Regions from separate parts of the Streptomyces sp. URMC 126 genome, predicted to be linked through region 1. Evidence: riboswitches for the same ligand, from Rfam matches in the RefSeq annotation. Region 1 holds a riboswitch; each other region holds the start of a gene.
What was found. Region 1 has a riboswitch for cobalamin ahead of ACSNOK_RS28910 (HoxN/HupN/NixA family nickel/cobalt transporter). Riboswitches for the same ligand answer to the same signal wherever they lie in the genome.

Region 1 (6,223 bases):
GCGGGCGTGGGCTCCACCGGACCGGTGCCCGCGTCCGGTTCCGGGGCGGCGTCCTCGTCGGCGTCCCCGCCGCCGGCCGGCAGGTAGTCCTCGCTGATCTCCCGCGGCCCGAACGGCCAGACCCGCTCCACCCGCGCCCACAGCAGGAAGGCGAGGCAGCCCGCGCCGAACCAGGCGAGCGACCACTCGATGGGGTGCCGGCCGGGGGAATTGCGGTCCGCGTAACCGTAGATGACGAGCCAGCCGACCAGCGCCACCAGGCTCGGCAGCGGGTAGAGCCACATCCGGTACGGGCGCGGCAGCGTCGGCTGGCGGCGGCGCAGCACGGTGACGGCCGCGATCTGCCCCAGCGCCTGGACGAGCACCATCACCGTGGTCAGCAGCTGGATCAGGGTGGCCAGGTCGGTGTGACGGCCGATCAGGAAGCCGACGCAGCCGATCGCCCCCATGCTCAGCAGGCCGAGGACGGGGAAGCGGTGGCGCGGGTGCAGGGTGCCGAAGGCGCGGAAGAACACCTTCTCCCGCGCCGCGTTGTAGGGGATGCGGGAGGCGCCCAGGAGGCCGGTGAAGACCGATGCCACGGCGGTGATCAGCACCAGCACCGTGACGGCGTCGGCGGCCCCCCGCCCCCAGGTGCGTTCCAGCACGGCGGAGGCCACGGACGACGAGGCGACGTTGTCCGCGTCGAGCATGTCCCGCCAGTCCACGACGCCCAGGGTGCCGATCTGGAGCAGCAGATAGATGCCCATGATGCCGAGGATGGAGAAGATGATGGAGCGCGGAATGGTGCGCCCCGGGTCCTTGATCTCGGCGCCCATGTAGGCGGTCGTCCAGTAACCGCCGTAGTCGTAGATGCCGATGGTCAGCCCCGCCGCGAAGCCGATCCAGAAGTGATGGCTCGTCAGCTCGAAGGCGTGGGACGGGTAGGTGAACGCCCGGTCCGCGCTGAAGTGGGTGAACGCGGCGGTGATCACCAGCACCACCGCCGCGATCATCACGCACCAGAGGACCGCCGTGATCCGGGCCATGTTCTCCACCCGACCCCACAGCAGCGCCACGACCACCACGATGAGCGCCAGCCCGGTCAGGTCGCCCTGCGTCGGGGTCATGCCCGGCCACAGGTAGCCCAGGTACTGGACGAAGCCCATCACGCCGCTCGCCATGGCCAGCGGCACGTAGAGCATGGCCGTCCAGACGAACAGGAACGGCATCAGCCGGCCCGTCCGGTACTGGAACGCCTGCCGCAGGTAGACGTAACTGCCGCCCGCCCCCGGCAGGGACGCGCCCAGCTCGGCCCAGACCAGACCGTCCGCGAGGGCGAGCAGCGCCCCCGCCAGGAAGCCGATGACGGCCTGCGGGCCGCCGAAGGCCGCGACCATGAGCGGAATCGTGACGAACGGGCCGATCCCGCACATCTGGCTCATGTTGATGGCGGTGGCCTGGAACGGCCCGACGCGGCGGACGAATCCGTCCCGGCCGTCCGGTGCGTCGGCTTTCACTCCCATGGCGACCGCCCTTCCCGTTGGCGCGTTACCCGCACTCGTAGCACCGGCCCGCCCGGCGCGTCCATCACCCCGCACGAGGCCGGCACGGACCGTGACACGGGCATCGCCCGAACAGCGCACGGGAGTTGGGGACCATGAGCCGGACGGGGTGATGGGTGACTCTGGCCGGGCGCTCCGCACCGCGTCAAGACCCGGGGCGCACGCGGCCGGAGCGCACGGTGGAACGGAAGCCGGTAGCGCGACCGGAGCGCCCCCTGAGGCAGGACATGACAATCGCCACTCTCGGTGTATCCGCACTGGCAGGGGCGTTACAGTGACCCGGCCGTGGTGTTCGGGAAGACCGGTGCAGGACCCTCCCCCCGGGAGGAGTCCGATTCCGGAGCGGCCCTCGCCACTGTGATCGGGGAGTGACCGTCCCGTTCCACGCGGCCCGCCGGGCGCGTGGAGCCACTGGCCGCAGCCGGCTGCCGGGAAGGCGGGGGCGGGCGCGAACGAACCCGTCAGCCAGGAGACCGGCCACGGCATCTCAGTGAACCGATCCACGAGGTGCTGGAGCGTGAACCCCAAGATGACCCTGCCCACCGACGCGCCCGCCGGGCCGTCCGCCGCCTTCCGCTGGCGCCGCCAGGACACGGTGCGGACCGCCGGCCTGCTCGCCGTCATAGCCGCCCTGCACGTCGTCGCCTTCGGCGTGCTCTTCCTGCTGGTCGTCCCGAGCCACTACGAAGTGGGCTCCAAGGTCTACGGCGTCGGCCTCGGCGTCACCGCCTACACCCTCGGCATGCGGCACGCCTTCGACGCCGACCACATCGCCGCCATCGACAACACCACCCGCAAGCTGATGGCCGACGGCAAGCGCCCGGTCTCCGTCGGCTTCTGGTTCGCCCTCGGCCACTCCAGCGTCGTCATCGCCATGGCCGCCCTGGTCGCCGGCGGCACGCATATGGCGAGCACGCTGATGGACGAGGACTCGTCCGCCCACCAGACGCTCGGCATCGTCGGCACCACCGTCTCGGGCGGCTTCCTCTACCTCATCGCCGCCCTCAACCTCGTCGCCCTCGCGGGCATCCTGCGCATCTTCCGCTCGATGCGCGAGGGCCGCTACGACGAGGCCGAGCTGGAGCAGCACCTCGACTCGCGCGGCTTCATGAACCGGATCCTCGGCCGCTTCACCCGCTCGATCAGCCGCCCCGGCCAGATGTACCCGCTGGGCTTCCTCTTCGGCCTGGGCTTCGACACCGCCACCGAGGTCACCCTGATGGTCATGGCCGGCAGCGGCGCCGCCGCCGGACTGCCCTGGTACGCGATCCTCTGCCTGCCGCTGCTGTTCGCCGCCGGCATGAGCCTCTTCGACACCCTCGACGGCACGTTCATGAACTTCGCCTACCAGTGGGCGTTCTCCAACCCGGTGCGCAAGGTCTACTACAACCTCACCATCACCGGCCTGTCGATCGCCGTCGCCTTCCTCATCGGCACCATCGAACTGGTCGGCGTGCTGCACGAGAAGCTGGAGCTGGACGACGCGGTCACCGGCTGGATCGCCGGACTGAACCTCGACAACGTCGGCTTCGTCATCGTCGGCCTGTTCGTGGTGGTCTGGGCCGCCGCCCTCGCCTACTGGCGCTTCGCCAAGGTCGAGCAGCGCTGGGCGGCGCGCGGCGCGTCGGCCCCGGCGACGGAGGGCTGACCGGACCCCGACGGTCCGCGGACACCGCCCGTCCCCCCACGGCTTGGGCCGACACCGGGACGGGCGGCGCCCCGCGGGTCTACCGTGAAGGGGAGTGCATCCGCCTTCGGTCAGGAGCCCCATGGACCGCGAGAAGATCACCCTCACCGGTGTCCCGGAGACCCTCCTCGCCACCCTCCACGCCCGCGCCCTCGACAGCCGCTCCCGACGCTCCCTCCTGCGCGACCGCACGGCCCTCCAGACCGTCCGACGCCTCGACTACGACTTCGGCAGGACCGGCATGACGTCCGTGAACGTGGCGGGCGTCGCCCTGCGCGCCCGCTGCCTGGACGACTGGACGGCCGCCTACCTGGCCCGTCGCCCCCGCGCCACCGTCCTCCACCTGGCCTGCGGGCTCGACACCCGGGCGCACCGCCTCGCCCGGTTCCCGGAGACCCGGTGGATCGACGTCGACCTCCCCGAGGTCGTCGCCCTCCGGAACCGTGTCCTCCCGTCGCCCGGCGGCGACTACCGCACCCTCGCGACCTCCGTGACCGCCGGCGGCTGGCTGGAGGAACTGCCCGCCGACCGGCCCGTGGTGGCCGTCTTCGAAGGACTCGCCCCGTACCTGCGGCCGGCCGAGGGGGAGCAGCTGATCCGGCGGATCGCCGGCCATTTCCCGCGCGGACAGATCCTGTTCGACTGCCTCAGCGGCCTGGGCGTCCGTCTGCAACGGCTGGTGCCCCTCTTCCGCAGGACCGGCGCGACGGTGCGCTGGGGCATCGACGACCTCCACGCGCTGGAACGCCTGCACCCGGGGCTGACCTGTCTCGACGTCGTCCGCGGCTGCGACCTGCCCGACGTCCGCCACATCGGGCCGCTGGCCCGCGCGGAGGCGGGTCTGACGAGCCGCGTGCCCGGGTTGCGGGACGTGTTCCGGCTGGCGCGGTTCGAGTTCTGAGGGGGAACGCCCCTGGCCCTCTCCCGGAGGGGGCACCCCCGTTCCGCCGTGTTCCGACGGCGCGCGGCGGCGCGGTCTCAGGGGGTGCCGGGGCGCGGCCCCGGCGAGAAACGGTGAAACGGGGGTGCCCCCTCCGGGAGAGGGGCCGGGGCGAGCCCGCCGGCCCGGTGGAAGAACGAACGCACCAGCCCCCGCACCACGGGAACCGACCACCCCGCCCCACCCGGCCCGACGAGCGCGTCACGATCCCGAGCCGACATCAACCCCTCCGCCTGGAACCGCGGCGCCAACGCCGCGTAATCCGTGAACACCCAGTGCCCCGCACGGGACAGCCGACGACGCACGACCCGCCCGCCGGAGCGTGCCGTCACGGCCGGCCACGACCGCTCGAACCGCTCGTTGTGGAACCCGTCCGTCCCGGCCAGCAGCAGCGGCCGGTCCACCCCCTCCCGCGCCACCGGGAACAGCTCCCCGGGACGGCCGTCGGCGCCCGGCGGGTGGTCGAGGTACCCCTCCAGGTTCGCCGCCGCGCGGATCCGCCGGTCCCGGCGCATCGCCTCGGTCACCGCCGTCCCGCCGAGAGAGTGCCCGTAGACGCCCACTTGCCCCGGGTCCAGGGCCGCGCCGAGCCCCGGGGGCAGCGACCGGCCGGTGGCCGGGTCCGCCAGCCGGTCCAGAACGAACCGGAGGTCCGCGATCCGGGTCTCGACCAGGACGGAGAAGAGGTCCGGCCCCGGCTCCCCGGTGAGGACCGTCGGCCGCACCCGCTCCCGTCCGGGCATCCCGACCGGGAACTCCACCTCGCCGGCGTCCCCCGGATGATCGACGGCGGCCACCACGTACCCGTGGCTCGCCAGATCCTCCGCGAGCCCGGTGCCCATGGTGCGCGGGTCGCCGCCGCCTGGGCTGTACAGCAACACCGGCCGGCGCCCGGCGAGCGCGGGCGCGTCGACGTACGCGTGGCCGCGCGTGGCCGCCCAGTCGACACCCGCCTCCGGCAGGCGGTGCACCCGGACGTCGATCTCCCGGAAGAGCACGACCGCGCCGGGCGTCATATGCCGCGCCCGGGGGAGGCCCCGGACCGGCCCGGCCGGGTAGAACACCGTGACCATCACCTCCCGGACCGGGACGGCCGGTGTCAGCGGGTCGGGCCGGGACCGGTCGACCAGGTACAGCACGGTCGCCCCGACCCGGTGCGGACCGGTCGGAGCCGGCAGCACCGGGACGAGCGGCCGGCCCCCGGCGGCCCGCGCCGGTGCGGCCGCGCCCACGGCGAGCAGCAGACCCGCCGACGTGGCGGAGGCGATGACGGACCGTCTGCCCACGGCCCGGCTCGTATACGGCATGATGCGTTCCCTTCGTCGAACGGCCCCCGCGTGTACGGATGAGGGGCACGGCAGGCATGCTCGCCGTCGACGGGCGGTCCGGACGAACGTTCAGGCCGAGACCGAAAGGCTGGCGTGGGGGGAGGGGGAACGCGGTGCTCCGCGTCCACTTGACGGCGGACGACCTCGCCCGGGTGCGGTTCGCGCCCCGGCCGGCGCCGCTCCAGGAGCTCAACGCGGCCCTGAGCATGCTCGTCCACCCCCGCGACGCGCTGCTGTTCGGCCGGTGGCGGAACCGGCTGCTCCGCGCCCTGCCGCCCGCGGCGGAACCGCTCGCGGACCTCGTCCCCCTCGGGGTGGCGCCCCGCTTCCTCGACGTCTTCCACGACACCCTCGCGGACGGGCTGGACGCCGTCCGGGCCGCCCCAAGTCTCGTCCGCCCGGAGCTGGAACGCGTCCACGGCGGACGGCCGCCGGCCCCCTGGGTCCACCGGCTGCACGAGGACGACCCCGCCGCCTGGCGGCTTCTGCGCCGAGCCCAGCGGGCGGCGTTCGACACCGTCCTCGCCCCGGTCTGGCCCCTGGTCCAGGACCTGCACCGGGCCGAGTTCACCCGCCACGCGGTCACCGCCGCCGAACACGGCACCGGCGCGGCGCTCGCGGCCCTCGTCCCCGGCGGCCGGCTGCGCGGCACGGTCTGGGAGCTGCCGGCTTCCACCGACCGGGACCTCCGCCCGGCCGGGCGCGGTCTGCTGCTCCTGCCCAC
Region 2 (9,987 bases), on a different contig from region 1:
TCTTGAGGTGGTCCTCGATCGGTGTGGTCATGCGGCTCCGTCCCCTCGCGCCGGGTGCGTACGGAACGCTGTGCCCGCATATCGCACCGCCTGCACGCATCGTGCCACTGTGCCCCGCCCGACCGCAGGCCGTCTCCACCCATACGGCCCTGAACGGAGGCCGGGCATCATGGGAGCCATGCGAGCCGTGGTGCAGAGGGTGAACGGGGCGTCCGTCGTCGTGGACGGCCGGACGGTCGGCGAGATCGTCGGCGAGGGGCTGTGCGTGCTGGTCGGAGTGACCCACGACGACACTCCCGAGAAGGCGGCACAGCTCGCCCGCAAGCTGTGGTCCGTCCGGATCCTGGCCGACGAGAAGTCCTGTTCCGACGTGGGCGCGCCGCTGCTCGTGATCTCCCAGTTCACGCTTTACGGTGACGCGCGCAAGGGGCGGCGGCCCACGTGGAACGCGGCCGCTCCGGGCCGCGTGGCCGAGCCTTTGGTGGACGAGGTCGTGGCGCGGCTGCGGGAGTTGGGGGCCCGGGTGGAGACGGGCGTGTTCGGAGCCGACATGAAGGTGTCGTTGACGAACGACGGGCCGTTCACGGTGCTGTTGGAGGTGTGAGGGGGAGGGGCCCCGACCCCGCCGGGCCGGGCGCCCCATTCAGCCTGTCCGGCGTTTGAGGGCAACCGCGCGGAGCGCGGTTTCAGGGGGTGCGGGGGCTCGCCCCCCCGAGAAACGGTGAAAGGGCGGGACCGGGGCACCCCCCCCTACGGCTCGACCACGACCTCCTGCGCCGCCGCCGTCCCCTCTCCCACGATCAGCGCCGCGTCCACGGGAACATTCCGCTTCACGAGCGCCAGCGCGATCGGCCCCAGCTCGTGATGGCGCACGGCAGTCGTCACGAACCCGAGCTGCCGCCCGTCGGGCCCGTCCGAGGCGAGCCGCACCGGGGCACCGTGCCCCGGCAGGTGCACCTCGCTCCCGTCCAGGTGGAGGAAGACGAGCCGACGCGGCGGCTTGCCCAGGTTCTGGACGCGAGCGACGGTCTCCTGGCCCCGGTAGCACCCCTTCTGGAGATGCACGGCGGTGCCGATGAGTCCGAGCTCATGCGGGATCGTCCGGTGGTCCGTCTCCAGCCCCAGCCGCGGCCGGTGCGCCTCGACGCGCAGGGCCTCCAGGGCGAGGACGCCCGCCGCCGGCCCGTGGCCGGCCGCGAACTCCTCCAGCCGCTCGCGCGGCAGGAACAGGTCGCGCCCGTGCGGGGTCTCGCGGACGACGACGCCGTCGGGGACCTCGGCGATCGAGCCGGCGGGCAGGTGGACGACGGCGATCTCGTCGGTGCGGTCGGCGACCTCGACCCGGTAGAAGAACTTCATGCTCTCCAGGTAGGCGATCAGCGCCTCCTGGGTGCCGGGTTCCACGTGCGCCCAGACGGTCGTGCCGTCGTCGACGAGGGAGAGGGCGTGCTCGATGTGGCCGTTCGCGGTGAGGACCAGCGCCTCGGTGGCCTGCCCGGGCGGCAGCTCGCTGACGTGCTGGGTGAGCAGCAGGTGCAGCCAGCCGAGCCGGTCGTCGCCGGAGACCGTGACCACGCCGCGGTGGGAGAGGTCGACGAAGCCGGACCCGTCGGCGAGCGCGCGCTGCTCGCGGAACGGGTCGCCGTAGTGCGCGGCGACGCCTTCGTCCGGGCCCTCGGCGGGGACGGCGCCGGGCAGCGACAGCAGAGGGCTCTTGGATTGACGCAGCATGCGCCCAGCCTACGACTCGCGCGGCGGGGCCGGATGCCCCGTACGGCCCGGCCTACGACCCGGCCGGGGTCTTCCCCGCGGCGGCCTTCCCGGACGAGCAGGAGCCGCACCGGCCGAAGATCGCGAAATGCTTCATGTCGGTGTCGAAACCGAACTCCGCTCGCAGCTTCTCGGTGAAGCCGGCGGCCACCGACAGGTCCGCCTCGATCACCCCGGTGCAGTCCCGGCAGACCAGGTGTATGTGGTCGTGCCGGTCCGCGAGATGGTACGTGGGGGCGCCGTGGCCGAGGTGGGCGTGGCTGACCAGGCCGAGCTCCTCCAGGAGCTCCAGCGTCCGGTAGACGGTGGAGATGTTGACGCCGCCGGCCGTCTTGCGGACCTCGGTGAGGATGTCGTCCGGCGTCGCGTGCTCCAGCCGGTCGACCGCCTCCAGCACCAGCTGGCGCTGCGGCGTCAGCCGGTAGCCGCGCTTACGGAGATCGCTCTGCCAGTCGGTGTCCACCACCTCTCCAGTCTAGGCGGGGCCGGCCCTTCCCGGCCCCCCTCGGGCGGCTCCCGGGTCCCGGCCGCCTGCCCGGGGCTCCCCCGACCACCTTCGCGGATCCCCTTGGATCAGCTCTCGCGAATCTCCTTGGGTCAGCCCTCGCGGACCTCCTTGAGGTAGCGGGCCAGGGCCGCGATCGCCTCCGGGTTGCGCGGGCTCTCCACGAGGTCCACATAGTCCAGGACGAAGATCCGCTTGTTCTTCACGGCCGGGACGTCGGCCAGCGGCGGGTAGGAGAGCAGGAACTTCCGCTTCTCCTCGGCGCCGACGTCGCCGTAGTTGTTGATGACGATGACGTCGGGCCGCCGGTCCACCACCGTCTCCCAGCCGACCGTCGTCCAGGTGTCCTTCAGGTCGCTCATCACATGGTCGCCGCCGGCCTTGGTGATGATGTCGTGCGGCCCGGCGAAGGCGCCCGCCGTCACCGGCTTGTCGCGGCCGTCGTCGTAGAGGAAGACCTTGGGCCGCTTGCCGTCGGCGGGGATCGTGGCCTGGGCGTCGGCGACCTTCTTCTTGAACCCGGCGACGAGCTTCGCCGCCCGGTCCTCCACGTCGAAGATCTTCCCCAGGGTGGTGAGATCGGTGTAGAGCGCCTCCAGCGGCGGCATCACGCCCCGCTCCTTGCCGCTGCCGCTCCGGCAGGACTCGGTGAGCACGTACGAGCCGATGCCCAGCTTCTTCAGCGCGGCGGGCGTGAAGCCGTCGCCCTCGCCGAAGCCGTAGTTCCAGCCGGCGAAGACGAGGTCGGCCTTGGCGTCGAGGACCATCTCCTTGTTGATCTGCTTCGTGGACAGCCGCTTGACCTTGTCGTAGCCGTCCTTCCAGGGGACGTCTTCCGAGTGGCTCGTCTTGTAGGCGGGTGCCACGTAGCCGGCCATGTGGTCCTCTAGGCCGAGCGCGAACATGATCTCCGCGATGCCCACGTCGTTGGTCACCACCCGCCGCGGCGCCTTGTCGTACACCGTCTTCACCCCGCAGTTCTCGATGGTGACGGGGTAATGGCCGGACGCCGAGGACTTCTTCGCGTCGTCGGACTTCTCGTCGTCCACCTGGGCGCCGCAGCCCGCCAGGGCGAGGGCGGTGGCCAGACAGACGAGGGCACGGGCGGTGCGCATGACGGGGCTCCTGGGGAAGGGGGTCACCGGGGCAGGCGGTCGAAGAGGAGTTGCGGGACGCCGGACACCGGGTGGGGCACCCGGTGCGCCCGTACGCCGAAGACGTCGGCGAGGAGACCGGCGGTCAGCACCTCGTCCGGCGGTCCGGAGGCGACGAGCCGGCCGCCGTGGACGACGTACAGGACGTCGCAGTGGGTCGCGGCGAGGTTGAGGTCGTGCAGCGCGGCGAGCACGGTGAGACCGGACTCCCGTACCAGGGCGAGGACTTCGAGCTGCTGGCTGATGTCCAGGTGGTTGGTCGGCTCGTCCAGGACGAGCACCCTCGGCTGCTGGGCCAGGGCGCGCGCGATCAGCACGCGCTGCTTCTCGCCGCCGGAGAGGGTCAGGAAGCCGCGTTCCGCGAGGTGCCCGGCGCCGACCCGCTCCAGGGCCGCCGCGCAGACGTCGGTGTCCTCGCGGGAGGTGCGGCCGGCCGCCCGCTGGTGCGGCATACGGCCCATCGCGACGACTTCGGCGACCGTGAAGTCGAACTCGCCGCCCGACTCCTGCGGCAGCGCCGCCAGCCGCCGGGCGCCCTCGCGGGCGGTGAGCCCGTGCAGGTCGTCGCCGTCCAGCAGCACCCGGCCGTACGTCGGCCGCAGCGCCCGGTACACGCACCGCAGCAGCGTCGACTTCCCGCTGCCGTTGGGGCCGACGACGCCGACGAACTGGCCGCTCTCGGCCCGCAGTTCCACGTCCCGGACCAGCCGGGCGCCGGCCACCTCGACCGACAGGTCCTCGATGTCGACCCGCATCAGGCCCCTCCGAAGGTGTAGCCGCGCCGGCGCATCAGCAGGATGAAGCAGGGCACGCCGATCAGCGCGGTGATCACGCCGACGGGCAGTTCGACGGGCGCGAGCAGCAGCCGCGAGACGACGTCCACCCACACCAGCAGCACGGCGCCCAGCAGCGGCGCGACGGCGAGGACGCGGCGGTGGTCGGCGCCGACCAGCATCCGGGTGGCGTGCGGGACCATCAGCCCGACGAAGCCGATGGCGCCGCTGACGGCGACGACGGCACCGGTGACGGCCGCCACCACGACGAACAGCACCCGGCGCCGCCGCTCGGGGTCGACGCCGAGCGCGGACGACGTCTCGTCGCCCATGGCCAGGACGTTCAGGCCGCGCGCCGACCACAGCAGGTAGCCCAGGCCCAGCAGCACGGCACCGGCGGCGATCGGCACGGACTGCCAGCTCGCCCCGCCGAGGCTGCCGAGCAGCCACATCATCGCCGAGCGGGCGGCGTCGCCCCGGTCCGCGCTGAAGACCATCAGAGTGGTGATCGCGGAGAAGCCGTAGTACATCGCGGTCCCCACCAGCACCAGCCGCAGGGGGGTCAGCCCGTGCCCGGTACTGCGGGCCGCCGCGTAGACCAGGGCCATCGAGGCGAGCGCGGCGAGGAACGCCGCGCTGGACAGCGCCCATACGCCGAGCGAGCCGAGCACGCCGAAGAGGAGCACCGCGTTGGCGCCGACGGCGGCGCCGGAGGAGATGCCGAGCACGAACGGGTCGGCGAGGGCGTTGCGGACCAGCGCCTGGGTGGCCACGCCGACGGCGGCGAGACCGGCGCCGACCACGGCCGCCAGCAGGGCGCGCGGGAAGCGCAGCTCCCAGACGATGGTGTAGGCGGAGATCTCGTCCGCCCCGATCCGGCCGCCGGTCAGCCCGGCGCCCAGATAGCGCAGCACGCGCCCCCAGCCGATGCCGGAGGAGCCCAGGGCGACGCAGCAGAGGAGGGAGCCGAGGAGGGCCACGGTCAGCCCGGCGAGCAGGGGTGGCAGCGGGATCCGCCGTGCCGGTGCGGTGGTGCCGGGTGGGGCCTGGGCGGTGACGGCCAAGGGGACGCCTTCGGCTCGGGCCGTGGGCCCGGGCACGCGTGCCCGTAAGGAGCCCCGCCGCGCTGCGGGGGGCCTCCCCTCGCAGTCCACGGCGAGTTGTCAGGAGCTGACGCCGCCGCGGGTGATCGGGCTCGCGGAACGGGTGTTCCGCCTACCGTTGCGGGTCAGCGCCGGATTTCGACCGGACTTCCCCCGCGGGGCGCTTCGTGCGACTTGTACGACAGCCGGGGGTTACGGCTGCTCGGGGTTGTACGGGGTGCCGTCCGGGCGGAAGAAGGAGACGCCGTCCGGCAGGTCGTCCGGCAGGTTCCGCGCCCACTCCTCCAGAGCGGCCACGTCGGCGGTCTTCTTCAGCTGCGCGGACATGTACGGCCGCAGCGGCACCTCGGGGGTGGCCTTCTCGCCGACCCACATCAGGTCGCCCTTGACGTACCCGTAGAGGCGCTTGCCGCCCGAGTACGGGCCGGACGCGGCGGTCCGTGCGACCGCGTCCGTGACGATGTCGATCTGCGGCTTCTTGTCGGCGAGCTCGCCGTACCAGACCTCGACGACGCCCTGGTCGCGGATCATGACGACCTCGACCTTGCGGTCCTTGTCGATCCGCCAGTAGCCGCTCTCGGTCTCCAGCGGGCGGACCTTGTTCCCCTCGGCGTCGAGCACCCAGCTGTGCGAGACGTACTCCAGGAAGTCCCGGCCGTCGTGGGTGAAGGTGACTTCCTGCCCGAAGTTGCACTTCTCGGAGCCCGGGAAGTCGGCGACGCCCGCCCCCTCCCACTTGCCGAGGAGGAAGACGAGGGGCACGAGGTCCCGGTGGAGGTCGGAGGGAATCTCGATCATGGGATCAGCTCAGACGATCTGTAGGGGGCGAACAAGGAGGGGTCAGCGCTGGCCCTGGTACAGCTTCTTCCAGGTCAGCCCGGCGAACGCGAGAACGCCGACGGCGACCAGGACCAGCAGGGTGGTGAAGACTGCCTCAAGCACGAGCGCGCTCCTCGGTCGGAGTGAGGGGTTACGGACCTGCGACGAGTCTAGTCGGCCCGCTCCGGATCGGCGGTGTGAGGTGGGACGGGCCGCGGAGGGCCCCCGGTACGGGCGTCCGGCCTAGAGTGATCCCATGCGGAAGAAGCTCGTGATCAAGGTGACGGCGGGCGCGGACGCGCCCGAGCGGTGCTCGCAGGCGTTCACGGTGGCGGCCGTCGCCGTCGCGAGCGGCGTCGAGGTCTCGCTGTGGCTGACGGGGGAGTCGTCCTGGTTCGCCCTGCCGGGCCGGGCGGCGGAGTTCGAACTGCCGCACGCGGCGCCGCTGCCGGAGCTGATCGACGGCATCCGGGCGGGCGGCGGCATGATCACCGTCTGTACGCAGTGCGCGGCGCGGCGGGACATCGAGGAGAAGGACCTGATCGAGGGCGCGCGCATCGCGGGGGCCCAGGTCTTCGTCGGCGAGGCCATGGCGGACGGGGTGCAGGCGCTGGTCTACTGACCGCTCGCCTCAGCGGCCGCTCCAGGACCGATCTGGGGCCGCTCTGGGATCGCTCTACGGGCCGTCCCGCTGGTCGTCCCGCCCGCGCCGGTCGTCCAGCTCGTTCCACCAGCGGTCGGACTCGGGGTCGCCCGTCTCCTCGTCCCACCAGCGGTCGTCCGGACCCCGGCGGTTGGCCACGATGGCCGCCACCGGGGGGATCACCATCGCGAACAGGCACATGCCGATGGCGGCGGGCACGGACCACAGCCGGACGACGGCCCAGGCCAGGACGAACATCCCGACGCACGTGCCCATCATGGCGAAGTACAGGTGACGCCGCCGCGCGTACATGCTTCAACGGTACGGCGGGGCCCGGTCGCCGTACAGCGCGCCCGTGGCGCGCCGCGGAGGGCGCGCCGGAGGGCCGCACCCCGCCATCAGGGCGTCCAAACCCCGGGGTGCGGCCCTCCGGCCGGTCCGGCGCGCGAGGCGCCGTGCTCAGTGGGCGGCGTCCTTCAAGACGTGTGCCGCCTCATGCGGTGTACGCCGCCTTATACGGCGATCGCCACCTCCGCCAGCCCGCCCGGCTGGGCGACGACCGTACGGTCGGCGGTCGCGCCCGGGACGAGCGCGCGCACCGTCCAGGTGCCCTCGGCCGCGTAGAAGCGGAACTGCCCGGTCGCGGAGGTGGGGACCTCCGCGGTGAACTCGCCGCGGCTGTCCAGCAGGCGCACGTAACCGGCGACGGGCACCCCGTCACGGGTCACGGAACCCTGGATGGTGGTCTCGCCCTGCTTGGCCGTCGAGGCGTCGGGGCCGCCGGCCTTGGCTCCACACATGCTGCGTACCTTTCCTCGTTCGTGCTGTCGTCGGACGGTCAGTTGGCGCCGAGCTCGATCGGCACGCCGACGAGGGAGCCGTACTCGGTCCAGGAGCCGTCGTAGTTGCGGACGTTGGTCTGCCCGAGCAGCTCGTGCAGGACGAACCAGGTGTGCGCCGACCGCTCGCCGATCCGGCAGTACGCGATGGTGTCCTTCGTCAGGTCCACGCCCGCGCCCTCGTAGACGGCGCGGAGTTCGTCGTCCGACTTGAACGTGCCGTCGTCGTTGGCCGCCTTGGACCAGGGGATGTTGCGCGCCGACGGGACGTGGCCGGGCCGCTGCGACTGCTCCTGCGGGAGGTGGGCGGGGGCGAGCAGCTTGCCGCTGAACTCGTCGGGCGACCGGACGTCGACCAGGTTCAGGCTGCCGATCGCGGCCACCACGTCGTCCCGGAAGGCGCGGATCGAGGTGTCCTGCGGCTTGGCCTTGTACTCGGTGCGCGGGCGCCGCGGGACCTCGGCGACCAGGTCGCGCGAGTCCAGCTCCCACTTCTTGCGGCCGCCGTCGAGGAGGCGGACGTCCTCGTGGCCGTAGAGCTTGAAGTACCAGTAGGCGTAGGCGGCGAACCAGTTGTTGTTGCCGCCGTAGAGGACGACCGTGTCGTCGTTGGCGATGCCCTTCTCGGACAGCAGCTTCTCGAAACCCGCCTGGTCGACGAAGTCGCGGCGGACGGGGTCCTGGAGGTCCGTCCGCCAGTCGATCCGGATGGCGGACTTGATGTGGTTCTTGTCGTAGGCCGAGGTGTCCTCGTCGACCTCGACGATGACGGTCTTGGGGTCGCCTGCGTCGATGCGGGCCTGGACCCAGTCGGCGTCCACCAGGACGTCACTGCGGCTCATGCTGTTCTCCTCCGGGGCAGTTGCTGAGGTACGCCAAGGGCGCGCCGGGCGCCGGCGCATGGCGGTGATGCGGGAGGGGGGCCGGAGCTGCCGGCCGAGGAGGGGACGGAGCCCCTGTCAGGCACGGCGACACAGCATGGCGGCCACGCGGCACAGGTCGACTGCCCGCCGCTTGGTGAGATCCGCCTGTCGCCTCATGGTGCGATCGTAGGGAGGGCGGGGGAGGGGTGTCACCGACGTGTCGGTATATGAGACGAATAGTCTCACCATGTGGGCAGGCAAGTGCCGGACCAGCTGTTTTTCCGGCCCGTCCGGCGTTTGAGGACAAGCGCGCGGAGCGCGGTTTTCGGGGGGTCCGGGGGTTTGCCCCGGGAGTCGGCGAAGGCGGGCAGTCCCTAGGCGCCGCGACGGGCGGGCCGTACCTGCCGTACCGCCTTGGGGACGGTGCGGGGCGCGCCTCACCCCGCCAGCCGCACGCCCGTCCCCCCGAGCGTGATCTCCACGCCCTTCTCGTTCGTCTCGACCTTCTCCAGCTTGATGCCCCGGGGCAGCCCGGTGATCTCCCGCTCGAAGTCCGTCTTCTTGCGGATCAGCCCCTCCAGCCCCGGCAGATCCGACGGCACCTTCTCCGCGTGCACCCGCACCCGCGTGTCGCCGACCAGGCTCACCGTCGAGACCACGCTCCGCTTCACCACGCCCATCGGCAGCGGGATGCTTCCGGTCACCTTCACCCGGCTGGTGCCGGACGCGTCCTTGCCGCCGTAGCCGACGGTGATCCCCTGACCGGCGATGCGGCTCAGGTCCTCGTACGAGATGTGGGCGGTGCCGGAGGCCCGGTCGGCGACGGCGGAGCTGAAACTGCTGTCAATGCGCACGCCGTGCAGGGTCGCGTCGAAGTCGCTCACCCGGATCGACTTGTCGCCCGTGCCGGCCGTCACGCCGCCGTCGAGCGAGACCTCGACCTCGTCCAGCTTGGAGTCCGCGACCTGGGTCAGGAACGGGAAGCCCTTGATGGAGACGTCGGGCTTGCCCGACATGTTCTGGCTGCTCCGTATCTTGTCCGCCGCCTCGTCCTCCACGTACCAGACCGCCACACGGTCGGCGGCGACGAAGAGGCCGCCCAGGATCACGACGACGATCAGCAGGGTGCGTATGGCGCGCATCGGGTGACGTTCTCCCAGGGTCGGTTCGGGCCTTGCCGTTCCGGCGAGCCTACCCAGCCGGTCGCCGGGGTCACGTGGTCCCGACGACCATGAAGACGGCGAAGGGCCGCCCCCGGTTTCCCGGGGACGGCCCACGTGACGGGGCACACGGCCCGCCTGTCGCCGTACGGCGTCAGAAGAGCGCCCGCCCCACCACGTAGACCGCCGGGGCGGCGAGCGCCAGCGGCAGCGCGACGCCCGCGGTCATGTGCACGAAGCGCGACGGGTAGTCGTAGCTCGCCACCCGCAGGCCGACCAGCGCGCAGACGCCCGCGGCCAGACCCAGCAGGGCCGCCGAACCTCCGGTGTGGGTCAGCTGGCCGCCGAGGACGCCCGC
Region 3 (12,097 bases), on a different contig from region 1:
GGCACGACTGGGAGCAGGCCCGCGCGGCCGGGCTGCGCGCGGTGGCGCTGCTGGACCGCGACGCGGGCGCCCCCGACTGGTGGAACGTGGGCATCGCCGCCACCGCCCTCCAGGACTGGCCGCTGGCCCGCCGCGCCTGGCAGGCGTACGGGCTGCGGGTGCCCGGCGAGGGCGGCCCGGCCGGCGAGCCGCTCGGCATGGAGCTGGGCAGCGCGGCCGTCCGGCTCTCGCCCGAGGGCGAGGCCGAGGTGGTCTGGGGCCGCCGGCTCGACCCGGCCCGCATGGAGGTGCTGTCCATCCCGCTGCCGTCCTCCGGCCGCCGCTGGGGCGAGGTCGTGCTGCACGACGGCGTCCCGCACGGCGAGCGGGTGACCGCCGCCGGACCGTCGTACCCGGTCTTCGACGAGATCGAGCTGTGGGCCCCCTCTCCGGTGCCCACCTGGGTCGTCCTGCTGGAGGCCGCCACCGAGGCGGACCGGGACGCGCTGGAGCGGCTGGCGGCCGACGCCGGGTTCGCGGCGGAGGACTGGTCGTCCTCGGTGCGGCTGCTGTGCCGCACGTGCTCGGAGAGCCGGATGCCCAGCGACGAGGGCGACGGCGAGCATCTGGATCCGCACGACCACAGCGAGCCGGGCCACCCCGGGCCGCTCGGCCACCGCACGGCCGGCTCCGGCCTGCTGTGGGTGCCCGAGCGCGAGTGCGGCATCGCGGCCCCCGCCGGGCTGGTCCGCGGGCTGCTGGACGGCTGGGTCGCGGACAGTCCCGACACCCGCGAGTGGCGGGATCTGGAAGAGGTCTGCTGAGCGCCGGGCCCGGTCCGCTTACCCTGGATGGGCCCTGGGCTCCGGGGCGTGACAGTGCATTCGGGTTGTGAGAGAGGCGTACGGCGGCGATGGCGCAGCGAGAGACCGACCAGCCGGTGAACGACGAGTTCATCGTGGACACCGAGGACTGCGAGGCGCGGGAGACCGCGCACCGCGAGCGCGGCACGTCCCGTCCGATCACCGTGGTCGGCAACCCCGTCCTGCACAAGGAGTGCAAGGACGTCACGGAGTTCGACGACGACCTCGCCCGCCTCATCGACGACATGTTCGCCAGCCAGCGGACCGCCGAGGGCGTCGGCCTCGCCGCCAACCAGATCGGCGTCGACCTCAAGGTCTTCGTCTACGACTGCATGGACGACGAGGGCGTCCGGCACGTCGGCCACGTCTGCAACCCGGTCCTCGACGAGCTCCCGGCCGACCGCCGCGTCCTCGACGACTCCAACGAGGGCTGCCTGTCCGTCCCGACCGCGTACGCCCCGCTGGCCCGCCCCGACTACGCGGTGGTGCGCGGGCAGGACATGAAGGGCAACCCGATCGCCGTCCAGGGCACCGGCTACTTCGCCCGCTGCCTCCAGCACGAGACGGACCACCTGTACGGGTACCTGTACATCGACCGCCTCTCCAAGCGCGACCGCAAGGACGCGCTCCGGCAGATGGCCGAGGGCACGCCCCGCTACCCGGTCGTCCCGAACGACTGACGCGTCCCGGCCGGGCGGCGCCCGCACCCCCGCCCGGCCTCGCGCTCAGGCGCTCCCCGCCCGGTCGCCCGCTCAGGCGCTCCCGCGCAGCCGTTCGCGGAGCGCCTCCTCGCGGGCGGCCTCCTCGGGCGGGAGCACGTCGGAGGGGAAGTCGGACGGCTCGAAGATCCGCCGGAGTTCGACGACGCCCTCCCGGAACGGGATGCGCGTCGCCCACTCCCGGGCCTGGTCCATCGAGTCCACCCGGATGACCCAGTAGCCGGCGATCAGCTCGCCGATCTCGTCGAACGGCCCGTCGATCACACTGGGCTTCCCGCCCGCGAACACCACCCGGGCGCCCTCCGAGGACGCCCACAGCCCGTCGGCGGCCAGCAGCGCGCCCGCCTTGGCCAGGGCCTCGTTGTACCGCTGCATGTCGGCGATCTCCTGCCGGGTCGGCAGCACGCCGGCCTCGGACTCCTCGGTCGCCTTGACGATCATCATGACGCGCATCAGGTGTGTCTCCTGTCCCGTTGCTGCCCCCTGATGACCAGCCTCCCCGCCGGCGGACGCCAGCCGGGCGCCCCGGCCGCCGTGTCGCCGGTTTTTCGCGAGAACGGGAGCGGGCCCTCCCGGAAATCTCCGGAAGGGCCCGCCGGTCGCCGAAACGTGCCGGCTCAGAACTCGTCGTCGAACGCGACCGTGCCCTCGACCGCCACCTGGTACGCGGAGGCGCGGCGCTCGAAGAAGTTGGTCAGCTCCTGGACGTTCTGCAGCTCCATGAAGGAGAACGGGTTCTCCGAGCCGTAGACCGGGGCGAAGCCGAGGCGCTGGAGGCGCTGGTCGGCGACGCACTGGAGGTACTCGCGCATGGACTCGGTGTTCATGCCCGGCAGGCCCTCGCCGCACAGGTCGCGGCCGAACTGGAGCTCCGCCTCGACGGCCTCCTTCAGCATGTCGGTGACCTGCTGCTGGAGCTCGTCGTCGAAGAGGTCGGGCTCCTCCTGGCGGACGGTGTCCACGACCTCGAACGCGAAGTTCATGTGCATCGTCTCGTCACGGAACACCCAGTTGGTGCCGGTGGCGAGGCCGTGCAGCAGACCGCGCGAGCGGAACCAGTACACGTACGCGAACGCGCCGTAGAAGAACAGGCCCTCGATGCACGCGGCGAAGCAGATCAGGTTGAGCAGGAAGCGGCGGCGGTCGGCCTTCGTCTCCAGCCGGTCGATCTTCTCGACCGAGTCCATCCACTTGAAGCAGAACTGCGCCTTGTCGCGGATGGAGGGGATGTTCTCCACGGCCGCGAACGCCGCCGCGCGCTCCTCCGGGTCGGGCAGGTAGGTGTCGAGCAGCGTCAGATAGAACTGGACGTGCACGGCCTCCTCGAAGAGCTGCCGCGACAGGTACAGCCGCGCCTCGGGGGAGTTGATGTGCTTGTACAGCGTCAGCACGAGGTTGTTGGCCACGATCGAGTCGCCGGTCGCGAAGAACGCGACGAGCCGGCCGATCATGTGCTGCTCGCCCGGGGAGAGCTTCGCGAGGTCGGCCACGTCGGAGTGGAGGTCGACCTCCTCCACGGTCCAGGTGTTCTTGATCGCGTCGCGGTAGCGGTCGTAGAAGTCCGGGTACCGCATGGGACGCAGGGTCAGCTCGAAGCCCGGGTCGAGCAGGTTCTTCTGAGTAGAGGCTTCCGGCACGGAGTGCTGCCCTTCAGGGGTGGTGGTCGGGCGACGGGCGGGCATTACTGGCAGGCCTCGCAGGACTCGGGGTTCTCAAGGGAGCAGGCGATGGCGTCCGCGTCGGGCGCGGCCTGCTGGACGGGGACGGTGGCGGGGGCGCTCGAAGCGGAGGAGCCGCCACCGGACGCCGCGCGGGCGATCCGGGTCGCCGGACGCGAGCGCAGGTAGTACGTGGTCTTGATGCCCTGCTTCCAGGCGTACGCGTACATCGAGCTGAGCTTGCCGATGGTGGGCGAGGCCATGAACAGGTTGAGCGACTGGCTCTGGTCCAGGTACGGGGTGCGGGCCGCGGCCATGTCGATCAGGGCGCGCTGCGGGATCTCCCAGGCGGTGCGGTAGAGGTCGCGCACCTCCTGCGGGATCCAGTTCATGTCCTGGATCGAGCCGTTGGCGTCGGTCATCGCGTCACGCGTGGCGCGGTCCCACACGCCGAGCTTCTTCAGGTCCTCCACCAGGTAGGTGTTGACCTGGAGGAACTCACCGCTGAGCGTCTCGCGCTTGAACAGGTTCGACACCTGCGGCTCGATGCACTCGTAGACGCCGGCGATGGACGCGATCGTCGCGGTCGGCGCGATGGCCAGCAGCAGCGAGTTGCGCATGCCGACGGAGGCGATCCGGGCGCGCAGCGCGTCCCAGCGCTCGGCCCAGGTCGGCTCGGTGTTCGGGTAGTGGTCCGGGTGCAGCACGCCGCGCGCGGTGCGGGTCGCGGACCAGGCCGGGTGCGGGCCGTGCCGCTCGGCGAGGTCGGCGGACGCCTCGTACGCCGCGAGCATGATCCGCTCGGAGATCCGGGTGGACAGCGCCTTCGCCTCGGGGGAGTCGAAGGGCAGCCGCAGCCGGAAGAAGACGTCCTGGAGGCCCATCAGGCCCAGACCGACCGGCCGCCAGCGGGAGTTGGAGTTCCCCGCCTGCTCGGTCGGGTAGAAGTTGATGTCCACGACGCGGTCGAGGAAGGTGACGGCCGTGCGGACCGTGCGGTCGAGCTTCTCCCAGTCCATCTCGCCGTCCGCGCCGAGGTGGGCGGCGAGGTTGACGGAGCCGAGGTTGCAGACCGCGGTCTCGCCGTCGTTCGTGACCTCCAGGATCTCCGTGCAGAGGTTGGAGGAGTGGACGACCTGGCCGGGCTCGGCGGTCTGGTTGGCGGTGCGGTTGGCGGCGTCCTTGAACGTCATCCAGCCGTTGCCGGTCTGCGCCAGGGTGCGCATCATCCGGGCGTAGAGCACCCGCGCCGGGATGGTCTTGACGGCCTTGCCCTCGGCCTCGTACCGGCGGTACGCGGCGTCGAACTCGTCGCCGTACAGGTCGACCAGGTCCGGGGTGTCGGCCGGGGAGAACAGCGACCAGTCGGCGTCGGCCTCGACGCGGCGCATGAACTCGTCCGGGATCCAGTGCGCGATGTTCAGGTTGTGGGTGCGGCGGGCCTCTTCGCCGGTGTTGTCGCGGAGCTCCAGGAACTCCTCGATGTCCGCGTGCCAGGTCTCCAGGTAGACGCAGGCCGCGCCCTTGCGCCGGCCGCCCTGGTTGACGGCGGCGACGGAGGCGTCGAGCGTCCGCAGGAACGGCACGATGCCGTTGGAGTGGCCGTTGGTGCCGCGGATCAGCGAACCGCGCGAGCGGATGCGGCTGTAGGACAGACCGATGCCGCCCGCGTGCTTCGACAGCCGCGCGACCTGGTGGTAGCGGTCGTAGATCGAGTCCAGCTCGTCCAGCGGCGAGTCCAGCAGGTAGCAGGACGACATCTGCGGGTGGCGCGTGCCGGAGTTGAAGAGCGTGGGGGAGGACGGGAGGTACGAGAGCGTGCTGGTGAGGCGGTAGAGCTCGGCCACGTCCTCCAGGGCGCGGACCGAGTGGTCCTCGGCCAGACCGCAGGCCACGCGCAGCAGGAAGTGCTGCGGGGTCTCGATCACGTTCCGGGTGATCGGGTGGCGCAGCAGGTAGCGGCTGTGCAGGGTGCGCAGGCCGAAGTAGCCGAAGCGGTCGTCGGCGCCGTCGGCGAGCGCGGCGTCGACGAGGGCGTCGAGGCGCTCGGCGTGGGTGCGGACGAACGCGGCGGTCTCGTCGGCGATCAGGCCCTCGCGGTGGCCGGTGGCGACGGACGCGGAGAAGGAGACCGCGCCCTGCCCGGCCGCCTCCTCGGCGATGGCGAGCGTGAGGAGCCGCGCGGCGAGCCGCGAGTACTCGGGCTCCTCGGAGATCAGCCCGGCCGCGGCCTCGGTGGCCAGCGAGCGCAGTTCGGCCTCGTCCGACCCGGGGTGCCGGCCGCGCAGCGCGGCGGCGGCGACCTTGCCGGGGTCGGTGGCGGGCAGATCGGCGGTGAGCTCCGTCAGGGTGCGCAGGAGCGCGGTCCCGGGGCCGCCGGTCGCTACCGTGTCCGCCTCGGGCGCTGAAACCGGACCTGAAGCTGGTTCCGCGGGCGCGATCGTCACGTGTGGCTCTCCCTCGCTCGGCTGGGGGCCCGGCGGGAGGGCAGGGGGGCGCGCACGCGCAGGCGGCGGCGTACGGAGGCCGTACGAGGCGTGCGCGCGGGCGTCCACCGGCCCAACCCGCGAGGCCCGGACGTGTTCAGACGCCGTACCGGGCGGGCCCGGTGATGGCGTGCTGCCGGCAGGTCCTCGGACTGCGGAACGGGTGGATTGGGCCCGTACGTACACCGTTGCGGGACAGTTCCGGATTTCCACCGGATTCCCCTGCGGCGACAGCGAGCACGAGCATACATCTAGTGCCGACGGTCGCGCGTGCCCCCACATGTTGTGTCGTCCCGTCATGAGGCGGTCGCGGAATGTGCTAACGGGAAGGGGGCCGAGCCGCCGTTCACGGAAGCGATCGCCACTCGCCGGGCGGGAGAAGGGCGGGGCGCTCGGGCTTCACGAAAGCGTAGGCGGACCTGTTCCAGGGATCGGGCCCGCCGGGCGGCAGAACGTCCGTACGATCCGCTCATGTCGAACGGGAGATCGATCACAGTCGGGCCCGAAGTCGTCCTGACGCGCGGCGGAACCACGGCCTCCTTCGACGGGGCGCGCCTGCGTGTCGGCCGGGACCGGACGGTATGGACGCTGCCCCTCCGGGCGCTGGACTCCGCGGCATGGACCCCGGACGGCGCGGTGCGGGTCGGCATCCACGGGGACCCGGGCCGGCACGACCACGGCCTCGGCCGGGCCGTGGTGCTGCGGGCGCCCAACCGTCGATCCGCGGAGGCGTTCCTCGCGCGGGGTGGTCACCAGCCTCGTCGGGGGCGGGGCGCGGCGTCACCTCCGTGGTGACCGCTTGGGGGTCCTCCCCGGCGGCGTACGAGGGGCGCGTCGAGCTCGTCTACGACCCCGAGGACCCCAGGCGAGCCAGTCGGCCCCTCACGGTCGGCTTCGCCTTCCGGACCCTGTTGCTCGCGGCTGTGGCCCTCGTTCCCACGCTGGTCTTCCTCTCCTGCGTCCGCTCCAACCTGCCGTGGTGACGCCCCATGCCCGGCCCGTGCCGCCCTGGCCGCCGGCGGCCGTCACCACGACGCGGACTCCCGCGACCTCGGCCACCTGGCCGGCGGCAGGGAGGCGGGCCGCGCCGGGGGACGGCCGTAACCGCCCTGGGCGTCAGTGCCCGCCCGGCGCTCCCGCCGTCGCCGGGGGCAGCTCCACCTGGACGCCCGGGTCGCCCGCGTCCGCCGTGTAGTCGGAGGGGCGCGTCGCGTCCACGCCGTCCGGCACCTTGGTGGCCCGGAAGACGAGGGTGAGGACGACGGCGACCAGGACGTTCAGCGCGAAGGCCGTGAGCCCGATGTACCCCTTCTCCCCGATCAGAGGGATGACGTTGGTGTTGCCGAAGTGATCCTGCGTGGCACTCGGGGTGTCGTACGCGCGCCAGGTGCCGTAGATCATGCCCACCGCCCAGCCCGCCAGCAGCGCCCAGCGGTGGAACCAGCGGGTGAACAGGCCGCCGACCAGGGCGGGGACGGTCTGGAGGATCCAGATGCCGCCCAGCAGCTGGAAGTTGATGGCGACCGTCTTGTCCATGGTGAGGACGAAGACGAGCGCGCCCACCTTCACCAGCAGCGAGGCCAGCTTGGAGACCTTCGCCTCGTGCGCGGGCGAGGCGTCCGGCCGCAGGAAGTCCTTGTAGATGTTGCGGGTGAAGAGGTTGGCGGCGGCGATGGACATGATGGCCGCCGGGACCAGGGCGCCGATGCCGATCGCCGCGAAGGCGACGCCGGCGAACCAGTCGGGGAACATGTCCTCGAAGAGCTGCGGGATGGCCAGCTGGCCGTTCTTCACCTTGACCCCGGCCGCCACCGCCATGAAACCGAGCATGGCCAGCAGGCCCAGCATCAGCGAGTACAGCGGCAGGATCGTGGTGTTGCGGCGGATGACGTTGCGGTTCTTGCTGGAGAGCACGGCCGTCACGGAGTGCGGGTAGAGGAAGAGGGCCATCGCCGAGCCGAGGGCGAGCGTCGCGTACGCCCACTGCGCGTCCGGCCCGGTCGCCAGGGCGCCGCGCGGCTTGCCCGTGTCCGGGTTCTTGACGGAGAACGCCTCGCCCGCCTTGGCGAAGATGTCGTCGAAGCCGCCCAGTTTGATGGGAATGTAGATGATGGCGACCGCGATGACGATGTAGATGAGCGCGTCCTTGACGAACGCGATCAGGGCCGGGGCCCGCAGCCCGGAGGAGTAGGTGTAGGCGGCGAGCACACCGAAGGCGATGAGCAGCGGCAGGTCCTTCATAAACCAGTTCGACCCGCCGCCGACCCCCATCACGTCCAGAACCGCCTGGATGCCGACGAGTTGGAGCGCGATGTACGGCATCGTGGCGAGGAGGCCGGTGAGGGCGAGCGCCAGCGACAGGCCCCGGGAGCCGAAGCGGCCCCGGACGAAGTCGGACGAGGTGACGTAACCGTGCTTGTGCGACACCGACCACAGGCGCGGGAGGAAGGTGAAGACGAGCGGGTAGCAGAGGATCGTGTACGGCACGGCGAAGAACCCGGCCGCGCCGCCGGCGTAGACGGCCGCCGGCACGGCGACGAAGGTGTACGCCGTGTACAGGTCGCCGCCGAGCAGGAACCAGGTGATCCAGGTGCCGAACGAGCGCCCGCCGAGCCCCCATTCGTCCAGGTTGTCGGCTTGCTCCGCCCGCCGCCACCGCGCCGCGTAGAAGCCCATGACCGTGACGGCCAGGAAGAAGATGATGAAGACGGTGAGCGCGACACCGTTGACGCCGTCCTTCACGGCCGCCCACCCCGCTTCCGGTCCCGCTCCTGCCGGCGCACGAGCACGTAGGCGACGGTCGTCAGCGCGGTGGAGACGATCACCCAGAGCATCTGGTACCAGTAGAAGAACGGTATGCCGATGAACGCGGGCTTCAGCCGGGCGTAGGAGTCGACCCAGAGCATCGCGCCGAACGGCAGGGCGAGGCAGACGCCGGCGACGGCCATCGGGAGGGTCACGACCGGCTTGCGGCGGCCGTCGGCGGGTGGTGCGGAAGCGGGTGGTTCGGACATGCGACGGCTCCGTCCCCGTGCGGTCGGCGGCATGGCGCGACGCTCGCTGAGCGATTCCTCGCGGCGCGATCATTCGCGTAATGCGCACGAAATCTAGGGGAGGGAGCCTCCGGTCGTCACCCCCTGTCCGGATATCGGTATGGCAACATCAAGTTCCTTGGCGGGTGAGGTGGCAGAGGGTGGGCGCCCGTCGGTGATCGCCCCTGATGCCGCGTCCGGCCGCGCATAGGCTGACGGGCATGCGCGAGAAACCTTTCGACCTCGTCATCTTCGACTGCGACGGCGTGCTGGTGGACAGTGAACGGATCTGCGTCCGGGTCGAGGCCGAGTATCTGGCCGAACTCGGCGCGCCTTTCACCGAGGCGGAGATCATAGAGACGTTCGTGGGGTCCCCGCCGGAGGTGGTTCGGGCGGCGGTCGGGGAACGTCTGGGCCGGCCCTTGCCCGAGGACTGGTGGAAGCCGTACGAGCAGCGGTACGTGGACGCGTTGGCCGCCGAGTTGACGGCCGTGGAGGGCGTCGCCGAAGTGCTGGAGGAACTGGACGTCCCCTTCTGCCTCGCGTCCAACGGCGGCCACGCCGGAATCCGCAGGAATCTGCGGACCGTCGGGCTCCACAACCACTTCGACGGGCGCGTCTTCAGCGCCGAGGACGTGGCACGTGGCAAGCCCGCCCCCGACCTCTTCCTGTACGCCGCCCGAGCCCTGGGCGCCGACCCGAGCCGGTGCGCCGTGGTCGAGGACAGCCGGTACGGAGTCCGGGCCGCTCGCGCGGCGGGCATGCGGTCCTTCGGTTACGCCGGCGGACTGACGCCCGCCGCCTGGCTGGAGGGGCCGGGCACGGTCGTCTTCGACGCCATGCGGGAGCTGCCGGCGCTGCTCGCCGCGGGGTGAGCGGGCGCTCCGGCGACGGCAACGCGGTTGTGACGCACGGTGCTTGTGAGCGTTCGTGGTGTCTGCGATGATCGCGCAATGCTGAGCATCGGAACGCTGGTTCTGGGCGTCGACGACATGGAGCGGGCCGCCGGGTTCTGGACGCGGGCCCTCGGGTACGTGCCGCGCGACGGTGCCGTCGACGCGTCCTTCACCGTCCTGGTACCGGCCGCCGGGGGTGCCGGCCCCCGGCTGTCGCTGATGCCCAGCGACACGCCGGCCGACCGGCACCCGCGCGTCCATCTCGACCTGTACGCGAACGACGCAGCCGAACAGGCGGCGGAGATCGAGCGGTTGCTGGGGCTCGGGGCCGAACGGGTCGACTGGGACCGCTATCCGGAGGACCCGGACTTCGTCGTCCTCGCGGACACGGAGGGGAATCGCTTCTGCGTGATCGACATGAGTCACGGCTGACCGGCGGCGAGTCCCCGTGCCGTGCCGGTCCCGCTTCGGTCAGAGGAAGTCGGCGTGCAGCGTGGACGGCACCTCGGCCGCGTACGCCCGCAGCGCGTCGTCCAGGGAGACGCGCCCGCTGAGGAGCAGCTCCAGCAGCTCGTTCTGCGGCCGGTAGTGGCAGGACCCGCACAGCGCGGTGGACAGGGGGTCCGTGGCCTCCCAGGCGGCGTGGGCCGCGCCGTCCAGGACGCCGGGCCAGCCGTCCGTGACGACGTCACCGAGGCGGTAGCGGGGGTCGGGGCTCACCTGGAGGCAGGGGTGGAGCCGTCCGCCGGAGTCGACGGCGGCCGTGAAGCGGCTGTAGTGGCAGCGGCCGAAGCGGGCCCGGCGGTCGCCGCCGGGCGGGGCGCCGGCCGGATGCGGCGGCCGGACTTCGAACGCGTCGTCCGCGAGCAGGGCGGCCCGGCGCAGGGCCGGAGCGGCGTCCGCCCGGTCGGCGTGCCCGTCGGCGTCGAAGCGGATGTAGTGGGCCCCCGACTCCCGGGCCGCGCGGGTGGCGGGCAGGATCCCGTCGTGGTTGCGCTCGGTGATCACGTAGTGGAAGCCGATGCGGAAGTCCGGATCGATCGCGGACTGCCGCAGGTCACCGACGTGTTCGAGGAGCGACGCCAGGGCCCGCCGGCCGGGTCCGGCGTTCCCGGGGCGGAACGCGGACTCCACCGCCGCCGTGAGCGCCACCCGCACCCAGGTGTGGGTGGAGGCGACGCACTCGGCCGTGTCCGGGCGGCCGAGCCGGGTGCCGTCGGTGACCAGCCCCAGGCGTAGGCCGGCCTCGTGGCCCGCGTCGCAGACGGCGGGGTAGCCGGGGTGGCTGGTGGCCTCGCGGGCGCCCCGGAAGGTCACCGCCCGGCCGCCGGCGGCCGCGAATCCGCGCAGGAGTGAGACGGCCTTCTCGGTCGGGAGCGCGTTTTCCGGGGAGGAACGGTCCCGGGCCGGGCCGACAACGTCCGTTCCGTTCCGGTCTTCCGGCTGGTGAACGGCGGTAGGGCCCATGATGTCGAGCCGGATGTGCACCGGCCGGATGTCCCGGCCTTCGACGAAGCGGCGCAGCAACTCGCCGTGCGCCAAGACCTTCTGCGGGGAATGCGCCGGGCCGAGACCGGGCGGCCCGGAACGCCGGCCGCCGCCCTGCGGAGCGGTCCCGTCACGGCTCCGCACGCCCGCGGTGTCGTCCATGATCGTCCTCTCGCGAGGCAGCGGTCGGGCGCCGGTGACACTATGAGCCGCCGTGTTGACCGTCAATAGGAATGGGCCGGGGGCCGGTCGTTCCGCCGGCTCCCGGCACCGTCCCGTCCGTCGAGCTTTATAGCGGCCCCCCCGATCACCGCCGATCCCGTGCGATCGCCCCTGAACGGGCTTTCGCGGCGAGCTCCGGCGACTTCCCCGGGCGGCCGGCCTCGCGGCATGGGTCCTATTCCGACGCGGGCCGCCGCAGCCGGGCGACGAACTTGTAGCGGTCCCCCCGGTAGACCGAACGCACCCACTCCACCGGCGCGCCGTCCGCGTCCCGTGAATGGCGGGACAGCAGCAGCATGGGGAGTCCGACGTCGGTGCCGAGCAGTCCGGCCTCGCGCGGGGTGGCGAGCGAGGTCTCGATGGTCTCCTCGGCCTCGGCCAGGTGGACGCCGTAGACCTCGGCGAGCGCCGTGTACAGCGATGTGTACTTGACGAGGTTCCGGCGCAGCGCGGGGAAGCGCTTCGCCGAGAGGTGGGTGGTCTCGATGGCCATGGGCTCGTCGCTGGCCAGCCGCAGCCGCTCGATGCGCAGCACCCGGCCGCCGGTGGTGATGTCGAGCAGGCCGGCGAGGCGGTCGTCCGCCGTGACGTAGCCGATGTCGAGGAGCTGCGAGGTGGGTTCCAGGCCCTGGGCCTTCATGTCCTCGGTGTAGGAGGTCAGTTGCAGCGCCTGGGAGACCTTGGGCTTGGCGACGAAGGTGCCCTTGCCCTGGATGCGTTCCAGGCGCCCCTCGACCACCAGCTCCTGGAGGGC

Region 2: another riboswitch for cobalamin. It lies ahead of ACSNOK_RS24115 (FecCD family ABC transporter permease); the one in region 1 lies ahead of ACSNOK_RS28910 (HoxN/HupN/NixA family nickel/cobalt transporter).
Region 3: another riboswitch for cobalamin. It lies ahead of ACSNOK_RS08465 (ribonucleoside-diphosphate reductase subunit alpha); the one in region 1 lies ahead of ACSNOK_RS28910 (HoxN/HupN/NixA family nickel/cobalt transporter).

Annotation. Positions count from the first base shown of each region.
Region 1 covers NZ_JBPQTX010000353.1:556-6,778, reverse strand. Annotated here, with positions in the region: gene ACSNOK_RS28915 (APC family permease) at 1-1,505, opposite strand, end outside; cobalamin riboswitch at 1,814-2,040, shown strand; gene ACSNOK_RS28910 (HoxN/HupN/NixA family nickel/cobalt transporter) at 2,074-3,192, shown strand; gene ACSNOK_RS28905 (class I SAM-dependent methyltransferase) at 3,314-4,132, shown strand; gene ACSNOK_RS28900 (alpha/beta hydrolase family protein) at 4,210-5,478, opposite strand; gene ACSNOK_RS28895 (ArsR/SmtB family transcription factor) at 5,613-6,223, shown strand, end outside.
Region 2 covers NZ_JBPQTX010000232.1:724-10,710, reverse strand. Annotated here, with positions in the region: gene ACSNOK_RS24145 (RsiG family protein) at 1-31, opposite strand, end outside; gene dtd (D-aminoacyl-tRNA deacylase) at 179-604, shown strand; gene ygfZ (CAF17-like 4Fe-4S cluster assembly/insertion protein YgfZ) at 751-1,731, opposite strand; gene ACSNOK_RS24130 (Fur family transcriptional regulator) at 1,784-2,236, opposite strand; gene ACSNOK_RS24125 (ABC transporter substrate-binding protein) at 2,368-3,390, opposite strand; gene ACSNOK_RS24120 (ABC transporter ATP-binding protein) at 3,414-4,184, opposite strand; gene ACSNOK_RS24115 (FecCD family ABC transporter permease) at 4,184-5,266, opposite strand; cobalamin riboswitch at 5,366-5,504, opposite strand; gene ACSNOK_RS24110 (FABP family protein) at 5,498-6,103, opposite strand; gene ACSNOK_RS24105 (DsrE family protein) at 6,381-6,746, shown strand; gene ACSNOK_RS24100 (DUF3099 domain-containing protein) at 6,801-7,079, opposite strand; gene ACSNOK_RS24095 (DUF1416 domain-containing protein) at 7,280-7,567, opposite strand; gene ACSNOK_RS24090 (sulfurtransferase) at 7,606-8,448, opposite strand; gene ACSNOK_RS24085 (LmeA family phospholipid-binding protein) at 8,907-9,611, opposite strand; partial or broken gene ACSNOK_RS24080 (hypothetical protein) at 9,784-9,987, opposite strand, start outside.
Region 3 covers NZ_JBPQTX010000045.1:17,357-29,453, reverse strand. Annotated here, with positions in the region: gene ACSNOK_RS08485 (tetratricopeptide repeat protein) at 1-803, shown strand, start outside; gene def (peptide deformylase) at 893-1,522, shown strand; gene ACSNOK_RS08475 (YciI family protein) at 1,595-2,014, opposite strand; gene ACSNOK_RS08470 (ribonucleotide-diphosphate reductase subunit beta) at 2,179-3,135, opposite strand; gene ACSNOK_RS08465 (ribonucleoside-diphosphate reductase subunit alpha) at 3,243-5,666, opposite strand; adenosylcobalamin-variant (AdoCbl-variant) riboswitch at 5,839-5,939, opposite strand; gene ACSNOK_RS08460 (hypothetical protein) at 6,177-6,500, shown strand; gene ACSNOK_RS08455 (hypothetical protein) at 6,497-6,688, shown strand; gene mctP (monocarboxylate uptake permease MctP) at 6,822-8,447, opposite strand; gene ACSNOK_RS08445 (DUF3311 domain-containing protein) at 8,444-8,719, opposite strand; gene ACSNOK_RS08440 (HAD family hydrolase) at 8,959-9,612, shown strand; gene ACSNOK_RS08435 (VOC family protein) at 9,691-10,065, shown strand; gene ACSNOK_RS08430 (radical SAM protein) at 10,105-11,283, opposite strand; gene ACSNOK_RS08425 (GntR family transcriptional regulator) at 11,519-12,097, opposite strand, start outside.